3 regions of the Rhodoferax fermentans genome follow, and region 1 is predicted to be linked to each of the others. Evidence: riboswitches for the same ligand, from Rfam matches in the RefSeq annotation. Region 1 holds a riboswitch; each other region holds the start of a gene.

Evidence for each region. A riboswitch is a leader RNA that binds a small molecule or an ion and turns the genes downstream of it on or off. The one in region 1 is predicted to bind cobalamin.
Region 2: another riboswitch for cobalamin. It lies ahead of RF819_RS11880 (energy-coupling factor ABC transporter permease); the one in region 1 lies ahead of bluB (5,6-dimethylbenzimidazole synthase).
Region 3: another riboswitch for cobalamin. It lies ahead of RF819_RS10505 (ribonucleoside-diphosphate reductase subunit alpha); the one in region 1 lies ahead of bluB (5,6-dimethylbenzimidazole synthase).

What each region holds. Positions count from the first base shown of each region.
Region 1 covers NZ_MTJN01000002.1:3,776,275-3,779,522, forward strand. Annotated here, with positions in the region: partial or broken gene RF819_RS21795 (IS5/IS1182 family transposase) at 1-128, opposite strand, end outside; gene RF819_RS17600 (ABC transporter substrate-binding protein) at 296-1,177, opposite strand; cobalamin riboswitch at 1,510-1,746, opposite strand; cobalamin riboswitch at 1,757-1,944, shown strand; gene bluB (5,6-dimethylbenzimidazole synthase) at 1,990-2,772, shown strand; gene RF819_RS17610 (DUF904 domain-containing protein) at 2,823-3,080, shown strand; gene RF819_RS17615 (cell division protein ZapA) at 3,077-3,248, shown strand, end outside.
Region 2 covers NZ_MTJN01000002.1:2,543,756-2,547,003, forward strand. Annotated here, with positions in the region: gene RF819_RS11875 (bifunctional aminoglycoside phosphotransferase/ATP-binding protein) at 1-836, shown strand, start outside; cobalamin riboswitch at 952-1,187, shown strand; gene RF819_RS11880 (energy-coupling factor ABC transporter permease) at 1,416-2,093, shown strand; gene cobM (precorrin-4 C(11)-methyltransferase) at 2,097-2,918, shown strand; gene RF819_RS11890 (sirohydrochlorin chelatase) at 2,915-3,248, shown strand, end outside.
Region 3 covers NZ_MTJN01000002.1:2,221,689-2,224,936, forward strand. Annotated here, with positions in the region: gene RF819_RS10500 (recombination-associated protein RdgC) at 181-1,083, shown strand; cobalamin riboswitch at 1,171-1,370, shown strand; gene RF819_RS10505 (ribonucleoside-diphosphate reductase subunit alpha) at 1,517-3,248, shown strand, end outside.

The DNA.
Region 1 (3,248 bases):
CCCACAGGCGCTGGATTACAGCAAACACATGTCCACACATGAGCGGATCTTGACGCGAATTACTTTATCGACCACGCCAGCCAGGCGACTGCGCTGGTTGGTGAATTTTTAGCCTTGGGGGCGGCACCCGCTTGGGCTAGCAACAAAACTTACAGCTCCGATTTGCCACGATGGCCTGAGCCTGTCGTTCCATCTGAATCTTCCACCAGTGATGCCAGGCAATATGCACATCACGGGCCAGGTTGGGACCCAAGCAACGTTTCGCTAAACAACAGCAAACACGGTCGGGACGTCCTCAAGGCTGCGCCTTCTTGGCAGAGGCAACAGGTGCCTTGTGACCCAGACACTGTGCCATCAGCCGGGCAGCTTCTGCCAGTCGTGGACCCGGTCGCACCAGCGCATTGGTCTGATCCAGTGAAAAAGCACAGACACGGTCTTCACGAAGGGCTCGAATACTGTGCCAACCCGGGCGTTGCAGCAGGTCGGTCGCACTGCTCTCAACGGTCATGATCAGGTCCGGATTGGCACGTACGATGAACTCGGGGTTGAGTTTGGGGAACGGCCCCAGACGGGCGTTCAGAATATTCTTCACCCCCAAGCTGGTCAGAATTTCGCCGATGAACGAGCTTTCACTGGCGCCGTAAGGGCCTTGACCCACCTCGTAATACACCCGCAGGCCTTTGACCGTTGGCGGCAAAGACTGCGCTGCTGCCTGCAAGCCTGCGTCGATGGCACGCCAGACCTGCTGCGCATTGGACACCGCGAGCAACTCACCCAGGGTCAGGATCGCTGTGCGCACATCGGCCAAGGTCTTGGGCTCCAGCACCAGTACCTTAAGACCCAGGTCCTGCAGCCGCTCGGCAACATGCGAGGTATTGGCCATCAACACCACATCGGGGTGCAGGGCCACGATGGCCTCAATGTTGGGGTCCAGCCCACCGCCCACTCGCGGCAGTTGCGTCACCCGTTCTGGATAGTTGGAATAACGATCCACCCCGACCAACAGCTGACATTGACCCAGTTCACACACAGTCTCGGTCAATGACGGCAACAGGCTCACCACACGCTGGGGCGGTTTCTCCAGACGTACACGCACACCCCGGTAGTCCGTCACCTCCACCGCCGCCAGCACCGGCAAGCACATCCCCAGCAGACCACAAACAACCAACAAACGCATCAGACAAAACAAACGGATCACGAGACATCTCCCCGAGTCAGCTATCACACCAGCCCATGGTGGTGTGACAAAATTTGCTTCACAAAAAATAGCTTCCTGCCCTTTATTCATAATGGCTAGATCATGATTTAACCCTCAACCCATAGACTAGAGCAGATGACACGCCAAGCGTTTGGGACACGGCTTCGGGTCATCGGCGCAGCCAAACGCAGCGGTACACGTGGGTACACAGGAACAGGCAGAGTTGATCATGGCAAAGCGAGCATCAAAGTGCCCTCACCGTCCTCCCCGACAGTGCATGGGCGGCACGGTTGCACACTCTTATTTAAGAGTCTGCAGCCACCGTGTTGGCCGGTATCCGGGCTGGTGGAGTCAACCGCCATCACCTTCCCAAATGTCTGTCACGACATCCAGTGGCCTTGATGGCAGTAGAACCGAAAAGGTTCGTCCACTTACCGTTGCGGGGGCAGCGCAGCTTAGGTTGAGCTCGTTCAAGCCGCCCCCTCCTGCTTCCCGTTGAACTGCGCGATGTGAACCGCCGCGCGAGCACCAACCGCTCAATTTTAGCTGGGCGCTCGGCTATGATCGTCGCCTTCAGGTGCTCGCAACCGCCAGGTTTCGGGAGAATCGGGAAGGCGGTGCAAGTCCGCCACGTGCCCAACGCTGTAAGGATGATGAACCACGTTGTATGCCACTGGCGCGAGCCGGGAAGGTGCGTGGTTCAGATGATTCCAAGTCAGAAGACCGGCCTGAAAAACATCACACGCTGCACGGCCAGGCAGCGCTTTTGTTTCACCAGACAGGGGAATGTCATGACATCTATCTCGGCACCAGCCACTCAAGACCAGCACGCTTTCAGCCAGGAGGCCCGCGAAGCGGTCTACCAAGCCATCTTCAAACGCCGCGATGTGCGCGGCCAGTTTTTACCCAAACCCGTACCCGACGAGGTGCTGAGCCGCGTGCTGACCGCCGCCCACCACGCACCCTCGGTGGGCTTCATGCAGCCGTGGAATTTCTTGGTGGTGAAGTCCGATGCCGTCAAGCGTCGGGTGCACGAGGCCTTTGAGGTGGCCCACAAGCAGGCCGCTCAGATGTTTGAGGGTGACAAACGCGCCACTTACCAGACGCTCAAACTCGAAGGCATTGTGGAGTCACCCGTGGGCATCTGCATCACCTGTGACCGCGCCCGCACCGGCCCGGTGGTGATCGGGCGCACCCACATCCCCACCATGGACCTCTACAGCAGCGTATGTGCGGTGCAGAACCTGTGGCTGGCGGCACGTGCCGAAGGCCTTGGCGTCGGCTGGGTCAGCATCTTCAACGAAAGCGCGCTGCGGGATGCGCTGGACATCCCCAGCCACATCACACCCATTGCCTACCTGTGTGTCGGTTATGTCAGCCACTTCAAGGACAAGCCAGAGCTGGAAACGGCGGGTTGGTTGCCACGGCTGCCGATCCAGGACGTGCTTTACTTTGACAGCTGGGGCCAACGCGACGACCAGCAGGCGCTGGTGGCACACCTGCAGCGCGAGGAAGCGTTGGCCGTGGCTTGCGGCGCCAACCCTCCCCTTGTAAACGCTGACAGCCTCTGCTGAAGGCACAGCGGGAGCCCGGCCCAGCTCGGCAAACCCTACAATGCGCGTCTATGTCGGACCTGACCCAAATCGACCAAATCACCGAACGTGTGGAACGCCTGCTGGTGCGTTATGAAGAACTCATGCGCACCAATGCCTTGCTCAACCAGCAGGTTGACACGCTCACCCAGGAGCGGGATTCGCTTAAATCGCGCCTGGGCGCGGCACGCGCCCGTGTAGATGCTTTGCTGGAACGCCTGCCGCAAGAGGCTGGCAGCAGCACCGTCAAACCGGCCTTCAAGACGGCGGCATCGCGGGGTGAAGCATGAAGCAGTTGGAAGTGCAGATCATGGGCCAGAGTTACCTGCTGGGTTGCCCCGACGGCGGTGATGCACGCCTGCTGGATGCGGTGGAGCGGGTCGATACCGCCATGTGCAAGATCCGTGATGGTGGCAAAGTGCGCGCCCGTGACCGTATTGCGGTGCTGGCGGCCTTGA
Region 2 (3,248 bases), 1.2 Mb from region 1:
ACCTGGCCAATCTGGTGTTGATCAACGGGGCTGTGCGCCTGTTTGACTGCCTGGAGTTCAACGAGGACCTGCGTTGGATCGACGTGGTCAGCGACATCGCCTTCACCTACATCGACCTGCTGGAACATGGCCAGCCCGGCTTGGCGAACTGGCTGGTCGACGAGGTGTTCAGCCACAGCGGCGACTACCAGGGCGCGCTGTTGCTGCGGTTTTACGCCGTCTACCGCTGTCTGGTGCGCGCCAAGGTGGCCGCCATCCGGGCCAAGCAGTTACATGCCAACACCTCTGAGGTGCTAGCCGACATCACGCTGGCCGAACGACTGGCGGCGCTGCACCCTGTGCAATTGAGCATCACGCACGGCCTGTCTGGCTGTGGCAAAACGTATTTCACCGACCAGTGGCTGCAAACAAATGGACAAACCCCTACGCTGCGCCTGCGGGCCGATGTGGAGCGCAAACGCCTGTTCAAGTTGGGGCGTTTGGCGCAGTCCAACTCAGGCATCAACGCGGGCATCTATGCGCCCGAGGTTCACGCCCAGGTCTATGCCCATCTGCGCGAGCTGGCGGCGAGTTTGCTGGCTGCGGGTTGGTCGGTGATGGTGGATGCTACCTTCCTCAAACGTGCTGACCGCGATGTGTTTCGCGCCCTGGCGGTTGAGCAAAATGTGCGCTTTGCCATCCTGGCGCCGCAGGCCAGTCCCGAGCAATTGCGCGCACGGATTCTGGCGCGCAACGCCGCTGGCACCGATGCCTCTGAGGCGACGCTGGCCGTGCTAGCCCACCAGCAACACGAGTTGGAGTCCTTGACAGATGATGAGAGAGTCTTTGTGCTCTAGCCCTTGATATAAAAGGGCTGATAGCTATGGTTTAAAGAGTATCTCACGGGCTCGGCAGGTGCTTTTTCCACCAGCACCAACAGGCAAACAGATGTCATGTGTGTGTGAAATCTGTCGTTAGAATCATCCCGTTGGTGCTCGCGGCGTGGTTCACACGACGCAGTTCAACGGGAAGCAGGAGGGTTCAGGCTGACAACAGCCCACCTAACCTGCGCTGCCCCCGCAACGGTAAGTGGACGAATCGTCAAGATTCCGCTTCCATCACGGCCACTGAGTGTTTCAAAGACGCTTGGGAAGGCGATGGAGGTCGCATCCACCAGCCCGGATACCGGCCAACAAGGTGGTGGCACGTTCGCGTGTTGCCGTGATGCTCAAGCACTGTCGGGGACGATGGTGAGAGTTGTTTGCCGGATGTTCCTGCCATGATTTTCCGCTACTGCTGTGCACGCCTAAGTGTCCGCACCCAAGGTGCAACCAGGCTGGGTGTCCTGCGTCCGTGTCAGGAGGTACAGCCCGTTTAGCTGCTGTGTTTTTCGCGTTTGTCTGTTGTTCAATCCGTCGTTTTAAAGGAGTTACTCCATGCACATCGAACCTGGCCTTGTTGAAGGCGCCAAAATTTTCCTCAGCTACGCCACCGCCGCCGGTGCCTTGGCGTATGCCGCCAAACTGGCCGTCAGCACCATCAAACGTGATGGCCTGACCGCTTTGGCACTGCGTTCGGCCATGGCCGTTGCTTTGGTGTTCTGCTTTTTTGAAGTGTTGCCGCACCACCCGGTGGGTGTCTCCGAGGTGCACCTGATTTTGGGCACCACCTTGTTGCTGGTCTTTGGTGTGGCGCCTGCGGCCATTGGCTTGGCCGGTGGCCTGTTGGTGCAAGGTCTGTTTTTTGCACCGTTTGACCTGCCGCAGTACGGCATGAACGTCACCACCCTGCTGGTGCCGCTGTTTGCCACCGCTGCCCTGGCGCGCAAGATCATTCCTGAGAGCACTGCCTATGTGAACATTGGTTATGCCCAGGCCTTCAAGCTGTCGGTGGCTTACCAAGGTGGCATCGTGGTGTGGGTCGGCTTCTGGGCCTTGTATGGCCGGGGTGTGGGTGCTGAGAACCTGGCCAGTGTGGCCAGCTTTGGCGCAGCCTACATGACCATTGTGTTGGCCGAACCCCTGATCGACCTGGGCGTGTTGGCATTGGCCAAGATGATGCACCGCCTGCAAGGCTCGGTCGCTGTCGACAAACGCCTGTACAGCGCGGCCTGATCCATGGTGCAGCCCAAGCCCGGATGCGTCTGGTTTGTGGGGGCCGGTCCTGGTGACCCGGACCTGATCACCGTCAAGGGCCGCGGGCTGATCGAGCGCGCGGGCGCCATTTTGTTCGCTGGCTCCCTGGTCAGCGAAGCTGCTACCCGCTGGGCACCAGCGGATTGCGTCATTGTGGACAGCAAGGACATGACCTTGGAGGAGATGTCGGCCTGGCTGATCACCCAGGCGGCGCGCTGCGAGACCGTGGTGCGCTTGCAAACCGGTGACCCCGGGCTGTATGGCGCCTTGATCGAGCTGGTGCAGCCGCTGGATGCTGCGGGTGTGCCGGTGCAGGTGGTGCCGGGGGTGTCCTCGGCCATGGCCTCTGCGGCAGCGGCAGTCGAGAGCCTGACCCTGCCCGAAGTCACCCAGACCGTGATTCTGACCCGCATGGAAGGGCGCACGCCCATGCCTGAGGGTGAGTCGCTGCAGGAACTGGCGGCGCACCACAGCACCTTGTGCATCTTCTTGAGCATCACCTTGATGGGGCAGGTCACCGCTGCGCTGCGTGCAGCGGGCTGGTCGCCGGATGCGCCGGTAGTGGTGGTCCACAAAGCCAGCTGGCCCGGTGAAGAAAAAATTGTGCGTGGCACGGTTGACACCATCCAGGCCCTGTGCCGCGAGGCGAAGCTGGTCAGCCAGTCGATGATCATCGCCAGCCCGACACTGGGCGCCCGGCATTGGACCACCCTGGCCAAGTCCAAACTCTACGACGCCAGCTTCACCCACCGTTTCCGGCAGGCCAGCGTGCCTGCTTCTCAACTTACCCTGGATACCCCATGACCTCTGACACCATTTTGCTGGTGGGCCACGGCTCACGCGAGGCCTCCGGTAACGACGAAATCCTGGCTTTTGCCCAGCAGTGGCGCCAACGTCAGCCGAGCTGGTCGATCGAGGTCTGTTTTATTGAACTGGCCGACATCACGCTGGCGCAAGGTTTGGCCACCGCCGCCGCCAAGTCGGGCCGGGTGATTGTGGTGCCGCTGATCCTGAATGCGGCAGGCCACGTCAAGATGGATATTCCGCAGGCGATTGACGCAGCGCGTGTCCGGTTTCCACGGGTGCAGTTTTTGTACACCCCCGAGTTGACCGCTTGCGACCTGCTGTTGAAGG
Region 3 (3,248 bases), 1.6 Mb from region 1:
CTTTGGGTTAAGCCTCTGACCTGAAAGCGGCATCGGCGTGAAAAGAAGTATCTGCGTCGCATGTAAGCCAGCGATATCACGTGCAACAAGCTATGTAAAGTTGCATGAACCTTGGGCCCCGGATTTGATGGGATGATTGCGGGTTAGCCAATTCAGTTTTCCAGAACAAAGGGATTTTCAGTGTTCAAAAATATCATCATGTACCGCCTTGACGCCACATGGAGCAGCAGCGCCGAGCAGGTCGAAGCCAGCCTGCAGGCCGGGCGTTATGTCGAGTGCGGCGCCAGCCAGGAAAAATCCATCGGCTGGATTGAGCCGCGCGGCCAGGCCAACGGCCCCTTGCTGGAAGCCGTGGCTGGCCAATGGATCGTCAAGCTGATGGTCGAGACCCGTGCCCTGCCCGCCTCGGTGATCAACCGCAAGGCGCAGGAGCGGGTGGCACAGATTGAGGCCAGTACCGGACGCAAACCCGGCAAGAAAGAAATCCGCGACCTCAAGGACGACATCCGCCTGGAGCTGATGCCGATGGCGTTCACCAAGCAGTCCAGTGTGCTGGTGTGGATCGACCGCGACAACCACCTGCTGGTGATCGACGCTGCCAGCCAGGCCCGTGCCGACGAGGTGGTGACCCTGCTGGTGCAGGCACTGCCCGGTTTTGCGGTGACGATGATCACCACCCAGGTCTCGCCCGTGGCGGCGATGTCCGAGTGGCTGCTGAGCCTGGACGCCCCGGCAGGTTTCAGCGTCGACCGCGAATGTGAGCTCAAGGCCGCCGACGAGTCCAAAGCAGTGGTGCGTTACGCCCGCCACCGGCTCGATACCGAAGAGGTTCAACAACACATCCGCGAAGGCAAAATGCCCACGCGCCTGGCCATGACCTGGAACGAACGTGTCTCCTTCATGCTGACCGAAGGTTTGCAACTGAAGAAGATCGCGTTCCTGGACGGTGTGTTTGAGTCGAGCAGCGCCAACCACAAAAAAGACGATGACTTTGACGGCGACGTTGCCATCTCGACCGGTGAGCTGCAAAAAATGCTGCCCAATGTGCTGGAGGCACTGGGTGGCGAAATGCCGGTGGCCTGAGACTTGGTGATGCCGACAGAGCGCCTGTTGGCGTTTCCAATCACTACATTTAGCGTTTCTTGATCAGTTTGGTGACATTTATACGCTAGACTCCACGCTATTGAAGGTTCCCCGAGAGGGGATCAAAAGGGAATCCGGTGCCAGGTTGTTGACCTGAATGCCGGAGCTGCCCCCGCAACTGTGATCGGCGAGCGTTTCGCCACACCATGCCACTGGATGCGTCCGGGAAGGCGGGTGAAACGCGATGAACCGAGAGCCAGGAGACCTGCCTCAATATGTCCTTTTTGATGTTTCTGGGGCGGGGTGTCCCTGACGAGAGGTTGTTGCGTGTTTGTTCACCGTTGCAGCATGTTGTCCAGCTGTTGTTGGCTGGCTTTCCTGCGCGGCGGATGCGGCCCGCTCAAACGCTACCTTCTTGACTCTCCGCCCCCCAATGTGGAGAGTTGCCGTGTTATCCCCTGCCCCATCCAATCCTCACACCGTCTCGGCGGCCACGCATTTCGCTGCATCCGCGTCCTTTCAGGTCATCCGGCGCAACGGCACCGTGGTCGCTTTTGATGCCGACAAAATCGCCCTGGCACTGACCAAGGCTTTTCTCGCCGTTGAAGGCAGCCACAGCGCGGTGTCCTCGCGGGTGCGCGAAGTGGTGGCCCGCCTGACCCAGACCGTGGTCCAGGCCCTGACCCGGCGCTCGCCCGATGGCGGCACCTTGCACATCGAAGACATCCAGGACCAGGTCGAACTGGCGCTGATGCGTTCAGGTGAACATGACGTGGCGCGGGCCTATGTGTTGTACCGCGAACGCCGCACCGCCGAACGGGCGGCCAGCCGAACCCAGACCAGTCAACAGGTGGCATTGCACGTGCTGGACGGTGGGGTGCGCAAGCCGCTGGACCAGACGCTGCTGCTGAGAAACTGCGAAGCCGCCTGCGCCGGATTGGGTGAACTGGTGTCGGCTCAAGCCATCTACGAACACGCTCTGAAGAACCTCTACGACGGTGTGCCCTTGGCCGACGTCTACCAGGCGCTGATCCTGGCCGCGCGGATGCTGATCGAACGCGAACCCGCCTACAACCAGGTCACCGCCCGGCTGCTGCTGGCCAGCCTGGGCCGCGAGGTGCTGGGCCGCCCGGTGACACTCGATGAACTGGCCAGTGTGCAGGCTGACTATCTCCGTGACTTCATCCAGCAAGGCATCGCTGCCGACTTGCTTGACCCGCGCCTGGCCACCTTTGACCTGCCACGCCTGGCAGCAGCCTTGAAACCCGAGCGCGACCTGTTGTTTGGCTACCTTGGCCTGCAGACCTTGTACGACCGTTATTTCCTGCACATCGAGGGGCGGCGCATCGAGTTGCCGCAGATCTTCTTCATGCGGGTGGCGATGGGCCTGGCCTTGAACGAGATCGACCGCGAAGCGCGCGCCATCGCGTTCTACGACCTGATCTCCAGCTTCGACTTCATGTGTTCCACACCGACCCTGTTCAACAGCGGCACATTGCATTCACAACTGTCCTCGTGTTACCTGACCACGGTGGCAGACGATCTCGAAGGCATCTACCAGAGCATCAAGGAAAACGCCCTGCTGCAGAAATACGCAGGCGGCCTGGGCAACGACTGGACCCCGGTGCGTTCGCTGGGCAGCCGCATCAAGGGCACCAACGGCCAGAGCCAGGGCGTCATTCCTTTCCTCAAGGTGGTCAACGACACGGCAGTGGCGGTGAACCAGGGTGGCAAACGCAAGGGCGCGGTGTGCGCCTATCTGGAGACCTGGCATCTGGACATCGAGGAGTTCCTGGACCTGCGCAAGAACACCGGTGACGAACGCCGCCGCACGCACGACATGAACACCGCCAACTGGATTCCCGACCTGTTCATGAAACGCGTCATTGACAACCGCGAATGGACACTGTTCTCACCAGTCGACGTGCCCGATTTGCATGAGAAGTTTGGTACCGCTTTCGAGACCGCGTATCTGGCCTACGAAGCGCAGGCCGCCGCCGGGCAGATCAAGCTGCACAAACAAGTCCCCGCAGTGCAGCTGTGGCGCAAGATGTTGACGATGTTGTTCGAAACAGGCCACCCCTGGATCACCTTCAAGGACGCCTGCAACCTACGCTCACCACAACAACATGTGGGTGTGGTGCATTCAAGCAACCTGTGCACCG